Regions from separate parts of the Cytobacillus sp. BC1816 genome, predicted to be linked through region 2. Evidence: predicted binding sites of a transcription regulator. Region 2 holds the regulator's gene; the other holds the start of a gene.
What was found. The regulator CtsR, encoded in region 2, represses protease genes until heat stress. The targets are predictions, from matches to a motif close to ATGGTCAATAAAGGTCAAACA.

Region 1 (7,537 bases), 1.3 Mb from region 2:
TATCACAAAAATTGATTATTTCTATCTCAATATACTCAATGAAATGGTAGAGCTGGAAAGACAAATTTCTGCTTTAACACTTGATGAAGCAACAAATGAAGAGCTGCAGCTATTTAAGGAAAAGGGTTTCAGTGATAAGTTTCTTGCATTGGAATGGAAAGTTGCGGAGAAAGCAGTCAGGGACAAACGCAAAAAGGCTGGCATTCTTCCTGCCTATAAAATGGTTGACACATGTGCAGCTGAATTCGAAGCACAATCAAATTATTATTACTCCAGTTATTTTGGCGAAAATGAACAAGTAAAGAGTGATAAGAGGAAAGTCCTGATTATCGGAAGCGGCCCCATCAGAATTGGCCAGGGCATTGAATTTGATTATTGCTCCGTCCAGGGAGTATTTGCTCTGAGGGATGAAGGCGTCGAGACAATCATGATCAATAATAACCCTGAAACTGTAAGCACGGATTATACAACCGCTGACAGGCTTTATTTTGAACCGCTAATTCTTGAGGATATCTTAAATGTGATTGAAGCAGAAGGGATTTCAGAAGCCATTGTGCAGCTTGGCGGGCAGACAGCTCTGAATCTGGCATCCGAACTTGAAAGTTATGGTGTTACCCTGCTCGGAACTGACTCAAATACCATTGATGCATTAGAGGATCGGAAGCTTTTTTATCAGCTATTGGATGATTTGAATATCCCGAGGATAAAGGGAGATGTTGTCCGCTCAGAAGCAGAGCTAAAAGAAGCAGCTGAAAACATTGGATTCCCGATTCTTGTCCGCCCATCCTATGTTATTGGAGGCAGAGGAATGGAACGTATTTCTTCACCAGCTGAGCTGGAGGGTTATTTGGAGAAAAGTGATGTCCCTTATCCGATTTTAATTGATCAATTCGTGCATGCTTCAGAAGCTGAGCTTGATCTGGCAGCAGACGGAAATCATATCTGTGCACCTGCAATTATGGAGCATATTGAAAAAACGGGTGTTCACTCTGGCGACAGCATGTCCGTTCTCCCCCCGCAAAATCTTTCAGAAACTGTGCAGAAGAAAATGCTAGCCTATGCAAAAGCCATTGTGCAAAAGCTCCAGTATAAAGGACTCATGAATATTCAGTATATCGTTAATGGCGAAGAGGTATTTATTCTTGAAATAAACCCTCGTGCAAGCAGAACTGTACCAATTATCAGCAAGGTCACAGGCGTACAGCTGGTGGAGATTGCGACAAAAATATTGCTTGGGAAATATAGTTTGTCGAAAGATGAAATTCCGGCTGCTGTAAAACTCCCATTTGTATGTGTGAAATTCCCGGTTTTCTCTAATTATGCCTTAAAGGGATTGGACAGCAAAGTGGGTCCTGAAATGAAATCAACTGGAGAGGCAATTTCACTTGCACCAAATTTTGAGGCAGCAATCAGAAAGTCTTTCCATGCTGGTTTAAATGGTGCTAAAGGCAAATGTGTCGTAATTGCAAACTCTCCAGAAACAGAAGAATTAACTCATTATATTAATAAGGCTAAAGTAGTGCCTGTTTTTTTGACTCAAGACAATATGGATTGGAATGCCCAGGAAACCTTCGCCTTATATAATCCTGGCATAAGTGAAGAAGATAAAAGAATGAGAGAAATGGGAACCAAAAACAGAATTTTGACTTTCAGCGAAAAAGAAACGCTTATTGCATTATTAAAATCAATGTCTGCTGGCGAGTGGGATGTTAAATCCATTGAAGATTGGCAGGGCATTAAAAATAATACTGGAGAAAAGGAAGTGGGCGTCCTATGATTTCAATTCAGGCTGCTGATAACAGTATAAATATAAAAGGAAAAGACTTTCTAACACTTGCAGACTTTTCATCAGAGGAGATTAAGAGTCTGCTGGAAAAAGCAAAGCAATTAAAAGAAGCCCATCTGCAGGGTGCAGAAACATCCATCCTAAAAGGCAAAATTCTTGGGATGATTTTTGAAAAGTCATCAACACGTACAAGAATTTCCTTTGAGGCAGGTATGCTGCAGCTTGGGGGCCATGCCTTATATTTAAACAGCCAGGACCTGCAGCTTGGAAGAGGTGAAAGCATTGCGGATACAGCTAAAGTGCTTTCACAGTATGTTGATGCGATTATGATCCGCACTTTCTCCCATAAGAAGATCCAGGAACTGGCTCATCATGCGGACATACCGGTCATTAACGGCTTGACCGATCTTTATCATCCGTGCCAGGCTCTTGCCGATCTGCTTACAATCGAAGAGAAAAATGGGGAGTTAAAAGGGCAAAACCTGGTATATGTAGGCGATGGCAATAATGTGGCCCATTCTTTAATGATTGCTTCTGCCAAGATGGGGGTAAATATCACGATTGCCTGTCCTGCAGGGTATGAGCCAGATAAATCTGTTCTCCAGCAATCACAAGAGTTTGCCGGACAAAGCGGTTCAAAGGTAGTGATAACGTCTAAACCTGAAGAAGCGGTTGCTAATGCCGATGCCATCTATACAGATGTCTGGACGAGCATGGGTCAGGAAGCAGAGAATGAACAGAGGCTGAAAGACTTTGCTGATTATCAGGTTAATGAATATCTTGTCCAAAAAGCCAAAAAAGATTATGTCTTTTTGCATTGCCTGCCTGCCCATCGGGGTGAGGAAGTTACAGCGGAGGTCATTGATGGAAACAATTCTGCTGTCTTTCAGCAGGCTGGAAACAGACTTCATGTTCAAAAAGCCATTCTTTCAGAGATATTATAATGGAAAAGCCTTCTCAGCGCAGAGAAGGCTTTTTTATTAAGATAGAAAATAAACCAGCGGTCCAACAATAAAACAGTAAATTGCAAAATACTTCAGGTTCCCTTTAGCCATAATATTCATAAACCATTTTAAAGAGAAGTAAGATGCAGCCAGTGAGGCAACAAAGGCAACTGTATAGGGCAAAGCATATTCAGATAAATTGGGATCCGTTAATATGTCATTAAAACCAAGAATCATTCCGCCGGCGCTTACCGGGATATATAAAAGGAAAGAAAACCTTAGAGCGGTTTCCTGTTTCATCCCGAGCCCCATTGCGGCTACAATAGTGGCACCGGAACGGCTGATTCCCGGTATCAGGGCAACTGCCTGCGCAAGACCTACTATGATTGCATCCTTATAAGATAATTCAGCATCATTTTTCCGTCCGCGTAAATTACGGATCAGCCACAGTGCAAGTCCTGTGACGATAAGAGTAATCCCAACTGTTTTTATATTGGCAAGGTGCATATCGATAAAATCCTCGAACAAAATCCCGATGACACCTGCGGGAATGGTCCCAATAATCAAGTAAATGATAAACCGAAAGTCTGATTCGGCCTGTTTATCTTTGGTTGTAATGTAGGCAAGGCCATTTCGGATGAGTCTCATAATATCTTCCCTGTATATAAGCAGCACAGCTAATAATGAGGCTGTATTTACAAGGAGGGCAAAGCTAAGGCCTTTAATGTCAAGCCCGAAAAAGTGCTGGGCAATCTCCAGATGCCCGCTCGATGAAATGGGAATAGGCTCTGTAAATCCCTGAAATAATCCCAAAAACAAGTATTTAAGCAATGTCAGAAAATCAGTCACAAGTAAAATCCTCCATAATGAAATCTAATACCCCCCCATTTAACTATAAAAAGGACAGCAGAGTAAAGTGATATCCCCTTCTTGCTTTTGTGCGATGCCAATAGTTTCCCTCATGAGAGATGCAAGAGTGGAAATAATAATAAGTGATTTACGATTAAAGGAGGTATTCACCATGGGGCAAAACAGACAATTTAAGCCTGGCCAGAAAGCGCCTAATAATGGAATTTATATAGAAATTGGCGAAACGGGAAGTAATGTCAATAATCCTCAAATGCTTAAAATGAGAGCTGGGGACCAATTTCCGGAAACATCCAATCATAACAGGCTATGGACGTATAAAAGAAAGCCTTGATTTTGATTATTGATAAAGAAGATAGGGAATTAGTATAAAAAATAGAGCCATCCCAATTGCGGATGGCTTTTTAGACTTAGAATAAAATGCTGGAAACTTTACATATGAAAAGATTGGCTTATAATAAAATCAAAAGGTCAAATAAGGTCAAAAAGGAGGTTGCACAGTGGATTTAAATCGAATGACAGAGCGGCTTCAGGAAGGGTTATTAAATGCACAGTCCATAGCAATACGCGAGCAGCATCAGGAGGTGGATGAAGCACATTTGTTCCTGGCTTTAATGGGGCAGGAAAACAGCCTGATATCATTAATACTGTCAAAAATGCAGATACCGGCTGATTCTTTTAATAATAAAATGCATGAAGCATTGAGGAAAAAACCGCAAGTGTCTGGTTCAGGAACGGAACAAGGAAAATTGTATATAACCGGTAAACTGCAGCGGCTGCTGGCGGAAGCAGAAAAATATATGAAGATCTATCAGGATGATTTCATGTCAGTTGAGCATGTTTTCATGGCTGCTGCAGCAGCGGAAACCGAAACGGCAGCAGTTTTAAAGTCATATGGAATCAATAAAGAAATAGTGGAGCAGTCGATTAAGGAGATTAGGGGGAATCAGAGGGTGTCATCGCAAAATCCGGAATCAACATATGAGGCTTTAAAAAAATATGGACGAGATCTTGTTGCAGAGGTGAAACAGGGGAAAGTTGATCCTGTAATTGGCCGTGATAGTGAAATCAGGCATGTCATTCGCATCCTTTCAAGGAAAACCAAAAATAATCCAGTTTTAATAGGCGAACCTGGGGTAGGAAAGACAGCTATTGTCGAAGGATTGGCACAAAGAATTGTACGTAAAGACGTGCCTGAGGGCCTCAAGGATAAAACCATTTTTGCCCTTGATATGAGCGCTTTAATTGCCGGGGCCAAATTCCGGGGGGAATTCGAGGAAAGATTGAAAGCTGTATTAAATGAGGTTAAGAAAAGCGAAGGCAGAATTCTTCTTTTTATAGACGAACTTCATACCATTGTTGGAGCGGGCAAGACAGAAGGCGCAATGGATGCAGGGAATATGCTGAAGCCTATGCTTGCAAGAGGGGAACTGCACTGTATAGGAGCTACCACACTTGAGGAACACCGCAAGTATATCGAAAAAGATCCAGCCCTGGAACGGCGTTTTCAGCAGGTATTGGTACAGGAGCCGGATGTAGAGGATACAATCTCAATTCTCAGAGGGCTGAAGGAGCGCTTTGAAATCCATCATGGAGTCAATATCCACGATCGGGCTATAGTGGCTGCCGCAACCTTGTCAGACAGGTATATTACAGACCGGTACCTTCCTGATAAAGCAATTGACTTGGTTGACGAAGCTTGTGCCATGATCAGGACTGAAATCGATTCAATGCCATCAGAGTTGGATGAAGTTACAAGAAGAGTCATGCAGCTTGAGATAGAAGAAGCAGCATTACGAAAAGAGAGTGATGAAGGAAGCAAGCAGAGACTTGCAGACCTGCAAAAAGAACTGGCTGAATTAAAAGACCAGGCTAACAGCATGAAAGCAAAATGGCAGCTTGAAAAAGAAGGAATCCAGAAAGTTCAGGAAAAACGGGAGCAGCTTGAGAAAATGCGCCGTGAGCTGGAAGAAGCGGAAAATAATTATGACTTGAATAAAGCTGCAGAACTGCGTCATGGAAGAATCCCTTCTTTGGAAAAGGAATTGAAAAATCTTGAAAGTGCTGTTAACGAGAATCAAGGGGACCGGCTGCTGAGAGAAGAAGTCACAGAAGAAGAAATTGCCGGCATTGTGGCAAGGTGGACAGGTATTCCAGTAGTTAAACTTGTTGAAGGTGAACGTGAAAAGCTGCTTCGCCTTGAAAGCATTCTTCACGAAAGAGTGATTGGCCAGGATGAAGCTGTGCAGTTTGTGTCAGATGCTGTCCTTAGGGCAAGGGCAGGAATTAAAGATCCGAACCGCCCTATTGGCTCTTTCATCTTTCTGGGCCCAACTGGGGTAGGCAAAACAGAATTAGCTAAGGCACTTGCACAGTCACTATTCGATAGTGAAGAACAAATAATCAGAATTGATATGTCCGAATATATGGAAAAACATGCTGTATCAAGATTGATTGGTGCTCCTCCGGGGTATGTAGGGTATGAGGAAGGCGGTCAGCTGACAGAAGCTGTAAGAAGGAAGCCATACTCAGTAATCCTGCTTGATGAAATTGAAAAAGCCCATCCTGAAGTATTCAATATCCTCCTGCAGATGCTTGATGATGGAAGAATCACTGACTCACAGGGCCGCACGGTTGATTTTAAAAATACGGTTATCATTATGACTTCCAATATTGGCTCCCATTTTCTTCTGGAACGTTCTCCTGGTGAAGATATATCCGAAGAAACAAGAGACAATGTACTTGGACAGCTGCGGAGCCATTTCCGTCCAGAATTTCTGAACAGAGTGGACGAAATTATTCTGTTTAAGCCTTTAGCTCTTAATGAGATAAAGAGTATTGTTTTAAAATTAATTACTCAGCTTCAAGCAAGATTATCCGATCAGCATATTAAGTTGAGTATAAATGATAATGCCAAAGAATATATTGCAGAAAACGGATTTGATCCCGTCTATGGAGCAAGGCCGCTCAAGCGCTTTATCCAAAGGAACGTTGAAACAGCACTAGCCCGCAAAATAATCGCAGGTGAAATTAAGGATTACAGTGAAGTTGTCATATCCGCAGATAACGGCAAAATGGAACTGCTGATAAAATAGGGAACAAATGAAAAGAATCATCCTGAATCAATCAGGATGACTCTTTTCATTTCCTGCATAAGCAGCAGATTAATGAAGTCCTTCTTTCTCAACAGGACCTTCAGGAATGATGGAAGCGACAACAAAAATTAAAACACTTGTCCCAACCGCCAGAATGGAGCCGGTTACAAAATCGTATGGCGCTCCAAGCATTGAAGAAACTACGTACGTTAACATTTGAACAAGAAGGAAAGTCCAGAAGAATGTCCAAAAGAATCTCATCTATTTCACCTCTAACATAATTAATCCCTTTTCATATTAGCATAAGCTATTAAAGAAATAAATTTATTTTTACATCCTATACATGTACTTTTCAGCTCTCTGATTGGATACATCCTGCTTCATAATGAACTTGTCTAGAACTAGGCAAATCCCCCATTCATTTTAATTTTACTCACATACATTATTATGAACAAACTTGCAAAGGAGTTTTACTATGGAAAGCCGGAACTTCCAGCTGGATACAGAATGGTGCATGATTCATTACCCAGATAAACCTAGTGGTTTCGGTATCCTGATTATTGGGGATGATCGGCACTTTGTTGACAGAAACTGCAGTTTTTGGACTCAAAATGAAGGGAAATATTCATTAATTAAGAAGCTCAGGGAAGATGGCTATACGATTTTTTATTCAAATCTTTATGGGAGGAACTGGGGGAACGATCAAGCTGTCGATAAGGCTAAATGCTTGTATGAACATATTCTGCGAACGGAAATTATTAACGAAAAGATCCATATTATTGCTGAGGGCATGGGAGCATTGGTAGCCCTTAGATTATTGCATGAAATGAGCGATTTAATCCGTT
Region 2 (7,537 bases):
TGAATTTTGGTACAGCTTGTACAGGATAGGTAGGAGCCTGAGAAGCCGGAGCGCTAGCTTCGGTGGAGGCGTCGGTGGGATACTACCCTGGCTGTATTGAAATTCTAACCCGCGCCCCTTATCGGGGCGGGAGACAGTGTCAGGTGGGCAGTTTGACTGGGGCGGTCGCCTCCTAAAAAGTAACGGAGGCGCCCAAAGGTTCCCTCAGAATGGTTGGAAATCATTCGCAGAGTGTAAAGGCACAAGGGAGCTTGACTGCGAGACCTACAAGTCGAGCAGGGACGAAAGTCGGGCTTAGTGATCCGGTGGTTCCGCATGGAAGGGCCATCGCTCAACGGATAAAAGCTACCCCGGGGATAACAGGCTTATCTCCCCCAAGAGTCCACATCGACGGGGAGGTTTGGCACCTCGATGTCGGCTCATCGCATCCTGGGGCTGTAGTCGGTCCCAAGGGTTGGGCTGTTCGCCCATTAAAGCGGTACGCGAGCTGGGTTCAGAACGTCGTGAGACAGTTCGGTCCCTATCCGTCGTGGGCGCAGGAAATTTGAGAGGAGCTGTCCTTAGTACGAGAGGACCGGGATGGACGCACCGCTGGTGTACCAGTTGTCTTGCCAAAGGCATCGCTGGGTAGCTATGTGCGGAAGGGATAAGTGCTGAAAGCATCTAAGCATGAAGCCCCCCTCGAGATGAGATTTCCCATAGCGTCAAGCTAGTAAGATCCCTGAAAGATGATCAGGTTGATAGGTCAGAGGTGGAAGCGTGGCGACATGTGGAGCTGACTGATACTAATCGATCGAGGACTTAACCACATTGGTGAATACTCGGCAAATGCTTCTTCATACATTATCTAGTTTTGAGGGAACGAAGTTTCTTCAATTACATAGTCCGGTGGCGATAGCGAGAAGGTCACACCCGTTCCCATACCGAACACGGAAGTTAAGCTTCTCAGCGCCGATGGTAGTTGGGGGCTGTCCCCCTGTGAGAGTAGGACGCTGCCGGGCATCTGAAAGAGCACCTGATGGGTGCTCTTTTTTGTGTATTTGGATGATTTACCTGAATCCTAAAATATTATTCGGGCTCCCCCTTTTAAGGGAATATATCTATATGTGTCAACCCGGCCTGCATATGCGTCACTTTTTCAATTTATGCTTCACCTCGGCCCAAATATGCGCTGCTTTCACTCATTCATTTATGTCTCAGAATTGAGTTATATGCGTTACCCCTTATTCCACCGTCTGTTTTAAAAGTCAATTCCGTTCTCAGCAAAGATGAATTGTGACAAATGTGAGTTTACATCAAAACATGTTAGATAAAATCAAAAATTGTTACATAAAACTCAATTCATGCTAGATAAAAGTATCATTAACTGCACGGCAGGTTCAGACAGACATTCTTCAGGATTCCACCTCTCTATTCCCACCGAACATCAAGTCAGGACAGCTAACCAGATCACCTGTTCATCTGGTCATCAAGCCCAACACACTTCCCAGCTTCCAAAAAAACTTCTCCATCCAAGCACAAACCCGCCCAATCAAAAATATATTGTTATCGACATTAACTTCCATTTTAAGGTTTGGGAAGTCAAAAAATGGGGGAAAATTATTAATACCCGCCGATTGCAAGAAATTACATAAATCATGTATAATTAATGTCAAATATAGTCAAAGTCAGATAGGGGGAGGCCTGGTGAGGAATATATCCGACATAATTGAAAATTACCTTAAACAGGTTTTAGAGAAGAGTGAAAGGGAAATTGTGGAAATTAAAAGAAGTGAAATTGCTGATAAGTTCCAGTGTGTTCCTTCTCAGATCAATTATGTGATCAACACCCGTTTCACGATTGAGAAAGGCTATGCAGTAGAAAGTAAGCGGGGAGGCGGGGGCTTCATCCGGATTATGAAAGTCCAGTCCTATGACCATGCTGATTTAGTTGACCAAATAATTTCATTGGTGCAGAGCAGGATTGCCCAGAGCAGTGCAGAGAATGTCATTTACCGTCTGGTAGAAGAAGAGATTATAACACATAGGGAAGCTAAAATAATGCTTAGTGTTATAGACCGCTCTGTCCTATATATTGATCTCCCATTCAGGGATGAGCTAAGGGCAAGAATGCTTAAGGCAATGTTAACCACTTTGAAATATAAATAGTAGTGAGCTGGAGAGGTGACGTCATGATTTGTCAGGAATGTAACCAAAGGCCGGCCACGCTGCACTTTACAAAGGTTGTAAATGGCGAGAAAGCAGAGTTTCATCTTTGCGAGAAATGCGCACAGGAAAAAGGTGAACTGTTTATGCTGGGCAGCGGGTCTGGTTTTTCAATAAATAACTTGCTTGCTGGCCTTCTGAATATTCAGCCTGCCTTTCAGGAATCGGGCCAGGACCCTTTTCAGCAGGAGAAAGTCCTGCAGTGTGAGCAATGCTCCCTCACCTTTCAGCAGTTTATTAAAGTAGGCCGCTTTGGATGCGCCAACTGCTATGAGACTTTTAAAGATCAATTGAACCCTATTCTTAGAAGGCTTCACAGCGGAAATTCCTCACACAGCGGAAAAATCCCTGCGCGAATCGGGGGAACCATTCACCTGCGGAGGAATATTGATGATTTAAAAATTAATTTAAAAGAAATGATTGCTAAAGAAGAGTTTGAAAGAGCGGCAGAATTGAGGGACGAAATAAGGAAATTGGAAAAGCAGCTCAATGCCGATCAAAAGGGAGGGGAGTAAGCTTGTCGCTGGAACGTTTCATGAATCAAGCTATTAGCTCCTGGATGAGTGCGGAAGGCCCTGATTCCGATATTGTATTAAGTTCACGAATCAGGCTTGCCCGCAATATAAAGCAATATAAATTCCCCACTTTATTTTCAAATGAAGAAGCAGAAGCAGTCATTGAAAAAATAAAGGCGAGGGTGGAGCATTCTTCTTTTTCAAAACTAGGGGAAATGGAGCTTTTATTAATGGATCGTCTTCAGCCTCTTCAAAAAAGAGTGCTGATGGAAAAGCATTTGATCAGTCCCCATCTTGCTGAGAATTCAACTCATGGTGCCTGCCTTCTTTCTGAAAATGAAGAAGTCAGCATCATGATTAATGAAGAAGACCATATAAGGATTCAATGCCTGTTTCCGGGGTTTCAGCTTTCTGAAGCCTTAAGTATGGCGAATGAAATTGATGATTGGCTGGAGGAAGAAGCCGATTATGCATTTGATGAAAATATCGGCTTTTTAACAAGCTGTCCCACAAATGTAGGTACAGGGCTCAGGGCATCGGTTATGATGCATTTGCCGGGCCTCGTTCTCACACAGCAAATGAACCGGATTATTCCGGCAATTAACCAGCTTGGTTTAGTTGTTAGAGGAATTTACGGGGAAGGCAGCGAAGCTTTAGGTAACATCTTTCAAGTTTCAAATCAGATCACTCTCGGAAAATCAGAAGAGGATATCGCAGAGGATCTGAAAAGCGTTGTCAGTCAGCTGATTTCTCAGGAAAGATCGGCAAGGGAAGCATTAGCAAAGACTTCTAACATACAATTAGAAGACAGAGTCTTCCGCTCTTATGGCATTTTATCAAATAGCCGGATCATTGAATCAAAGGAAGCAGCACAATGCTTGTCTGATGTTCGCCTGGGGATTGATATGCAGTACATTGAAAACATATCAAAAAATATATTGAATGAGCTGATGATCCTGACACAGCCCGGATTCCTGCAGCAATATGCAGGCGGTCCGCTCAGACCGCATGAACGCGATATCCGCAGAGCTTCATTAATTAGGGAAAGATTAAAAATGGAAGATCAAGAGTTGGGAGGATGAAAATATGATGTTCGGACGATTTACGGAAAGAGCTCAAAAAGTATTGGCATTAGCACAGGAGGAAGCAATCCGTTTAGGACATAACAACATCGGAACAGAGCATATTCTGCTGGGGCTTGTACGCGAAGGTGAAGGCATTGCCGCAAAAGCTCTGTATGCTTTAGGCCTCGGCTCTGATAAGATCCAAAAAGAGGTTGAGAATTTAATCGGCAGGGGGCAGGATGCTTCCCAGACCATTCACTATACACCGCGTGCCAAGAAAGTCATTGAACTTTCCATGGACGAAGCAAGAAAGCTTGGCCATTCCTATGTAGGAACAGAGCATATCCTGCTTGGCCTGATCCGTGAGGGGGAAGGCGTGGCAGCGAGAGTTTTGAATAACCTTGGAGTCAGTCTCAATAAAGCGCGACAGCAAGTGCTTCAGCTATTAGGCAGCAATGAGTCCGGCAGCCATCAGGGAGGATCCGCAGCCAATGCGAACACACCGACACTGGATGGATTGGCACGTGACTTGACTGCTATTGCCAGAGAAGGAAGCCTGGATCCGGTTATTGGACGAAGCAAAGAAATTCAGCGTGTAATTGAAGTATTAAGCCGCAGGACGAAAAATAACCCGGTTCTGATCGGTGAACCTGGTGTAGGTAAAACAGCCATTGCTGAAGGACTGGCACAGCAGATCATTAATAATGAAGTGCCGGAGACTCTTCGTGATAAAAGGGTAATGACGCTTGATATGGGTACAGTTGTAGCTGGAACGAAGTATCGCGGTGAATTTGAAGACCGCCTGAAGAAGGTAATGGATGAAATCAGGCAGGCCGGAAACATTATTTTATTCATTGACGAGCTTCATACATTAATAGGTGCAGGCGGAGCAGAAGGGGCGATAGATGCTTCCAACATCTTAAAGCCTTCTCTGGCACGCGGTGAACTTCAGTGCATCGGTGCAACAACTCTAGATGAATACAGAAAATACATTGAAAAGGATGCGGCACTTGAAAGAAGATTCCAGCCTATTACGGTTGATGAGCCGACTGCGGAAGAATCAGTACAGATTCTTGAAGGTCTTCGTGACCGTTATGAGGCACACCATCGCGTGACGATTACGGATGCAGCCATTCAAGCGGCTGTAAAACTATCAGACCGCTACATCTCAGACCGCTTCCTTCCGGATAAAGCGATTGATTTAATTGACGAAGCGGGTTCAAAGGTAAGGCTTCGCTCTTATACTACCCCTCCAAACCTGAAAGAGCTGGAGGTTAAACTCGAGGATGTAAGGAAAGAGAAAGATGCTGCCGTTCAAAGCCAGGAATTTGAAAAGGCGGCTTCCTTAAGAGATACAGAGCAGCGCCTGCGCGAACAGCTTGAAGAAACGAAGAAAACATGGAAAGAAAAGCAGGGCAAAGAGAACAGTGAAGTGACGGTTGAGGACATCGCCAATGTGGTGGCCAGTTGGACTGGAATCCCTGTATCGAAGCTTGCCCAAACAGAAACAGAAAAGCTTCTGAACCTGGAAGAAATTCTTCATTCCCGTGTAATCGGACAGGAAGAAGCGGTTAAAGCCATTTCGAAGGCTGTCCGCCGTGCCCGTGCAGGCCTTAAAGATCCAAAGCGCCCGATTGGCTCATTTGTATTCCTTGGGCCGACTGGGGTAGGTAAAACTGAGCTGGCGCGTGCATTAGCAGAAGCAATGTTCGGAGACGAGGATGCGATGATCCGCATCGATATGTCAGAATACATGGAGAAACACTCCACATCCCGTCTGGTAGGTTCACCTCCGGGCTATGTAGGATATGAAGAAGGCGGGCAGTTAACCGAAAAAGTCCGCAGAAAGCCATATTCTGTTGTGCTGCTGGATGAAATTGAAAAAGCGCATCCTGATGTATTCAACATCCTTTTACAGGTATTGGAAGACGGAAGATTAACAGACTCTAAGGGCAGAACCGTTGATTTCCGCAATACCGTTCTGATTATGACATCCAATGTTGGTGCTGAAGCACTTAAGCGGAACAAATACGTTGGCTTTAACATCCAGGATGGGGAACAGGATTACAAAGATATGAAAGGAAAAGTAATGGAGGAGATGAAGAAGTCCTTCCGACCGGAATTCCTGAACCGTATCGATGAAATCATCGTTTTCCATGCATTGGAGAAAAAGCATCTTCAGGAAATCGTTACGCTGATGTCTGACACTTTAACGAAACGATTGAAGGAACAGGATATTACACTGGAATTGACGGATGCAGCCAAAGAAAAAATCTCCGTTGAGGGTTATGATCCTGAGTACGGTGCACGTCCGCTCCGCCGGGCTATTCAGAAGCATATCGAAGACCGCTTATCCGAAGAGCTGTTAAGAGGAACGGTCCTAACCGGGCAAAGCGTGGTAATCGATGTGAAAGATGGAGAATTTGTAGTGAAAACGGCTGAACCAAGCGGGACAGCAAATCTTCAGAAATAAGGTTAATGAACCCCAATAATAGCATCAATAGATGTTACACAGCAAAAAGGTACACGTCCCTGTTATACGTGTACCTTTTTGCACTCTTTCAGCCCATTTTTTCATTACAGCCTTAAAAGAGGTTTATTCTTCCGGTTTATGTTAATTTTAAGAGAGAAAAAGATATCAGGACAAAAACATTTTAAGACCCGTTAGAAAAGGGAATAGGAAGTAAACCATACTTCTGCCATCGCTGGTTCTTTCATGCAAGGCCGGTAATATTAAGATTTCCTTTAATGCGGCTGGATGAATGTGTACAGAGAGGGGAAGAAGTATGGCTAAAAGAAAAACGAAATTCATGTGCCAGGAATGCGGCTATGAATCGCCGAAATGGATGGGGAAATGTCCGGGGTGCGGCCAATGGAATACGATGGTGGAAGAGGTGGAGAAGCCTGCTTCAACGAGAAGAGGCGCTTTTGCTCATTCGCAGGGCTCGGCCATTGCGGCGAAAGCTACACCGATTACATCCATTGAAACAGTCAGTGAACCACGCATATATACCGATTTAATAGAATTAAACCGTGTCCTTGGGGGAGGAATTGTTAGAGGCTCCCTTGTTCTTATCGGGGGAGATCCGGGCATCGGGAAATCAACGCTTCTTCTTCAAGTGTCATCACAGCTGGCGAACAGGAAGCATTCTGTTCTTTATATATCAGGGGAAGAATCCATGCGTCAGACGAAACTGCGTGCTGACCGCTTAGGTGTTTCTTCAGACAGTCTGCTTGTTTACTCGGAAACCAGCCTTGATGAAATAAGCAGAACGATTGATTCAGTGAGTCCTGACTTTGTCATTATAGACTCTATTCAGACGATCTTTCACCCCGAAGTGACATCGGCTCCTGGCAGTGTTTCTCAGGTGCGGGAATGTACCGCTGAGCTAATGCGCATCGGCAAAACGAAGGGAATTGCCATTTTTATCGTGGGGCATGTTACAAAGGAAGGGTCCATTGCCGGTCCAAGACTATTGGAGCATATGGTTGATACGGTTTTGTACTTTGAGGGTGAACGCCATCATACATACCGGATCCTGCGGGCGGTGAAAAACAGATTTGGCTCAACAAACGAGATGGGCATTTTTGAAATGAAGGAATTTGGGCTTGAGGAAGTGGCTAATCCGTCAGAAATTTTCCTGGAAGAGCGGTCACAGGGAGCTGCAGGTTCAACAGTCGTTGCTTCGATGGAAGGAACGAGGCCAGTCCTGGTTGAAATTCAGGCGCTGATTTCCCCGACAAGCTTTGGAA

Region 1: a site for CtsR is predicted at 4,065-4,085, ahead of clpB (ATP-dependent chaperone ClpB). Genes of this name have one in related genera too.

Annotation. Positions count from the first base shown of each region.
Region 1 covers NZ_CP195611.1:1,401,998-1,409,534, forward strand. Annotated here, with positions in the region: gene ACR42H_RS07430 (carbamoyl phosphate synthase large subunit) at 1-1,777, shown strand, start outside; gene argF (ornithine carbamoyltransferase) at 1,774-2,730, shown strand; gene ACR42H_RS07440 (undecaprenyl-diphosphate phosphatase) at 2,767-3,579, opposite strand; gene ACR42H_RS07445 (YjzC family protein) at 3,752-3,931, shown strand; gene clpB (ATP-dependent chaperone ClpB) at 4,098-6,692, shown strand; gene ACR42H_RS07455 (DUF2929 family protein) at 6,762-6,953, opposite strand; gene ACR42H_RS07460 (serine aminopeptidase domain-containing protein) at 7,168-7,537, shown strand, end outside.
Region 2 covers NZ_CP195611.1:105,660-113,196, forward strand. Annotated here, with positions in the region: rRNA gene ACR42H_RS00545 (23S ribosomal RNA) at 1-809, shown strand, start outside; rRNA gene rrf (5S ribosomal RNA) at 885-1,001, shown strand; gene ACR42H_RS00555 (CtsR family transcriptional regulator) at 1,687-2,148, shown strand; gene ACR42H_RS00560 (UvrB/UvrC motif-containing protein) at 2,172-2,720, shown strand; gene ACR42H_RS00565 (protein arginine kinase) at 2,723-3,802, shown strand; gene clpC (ATP-dependent protease ATP-binding subunit ClpC) at 3,807-6,257, shown strand; gene radA (DNA repair protein RadA) at 6,571-7,537, shown strand, end outside.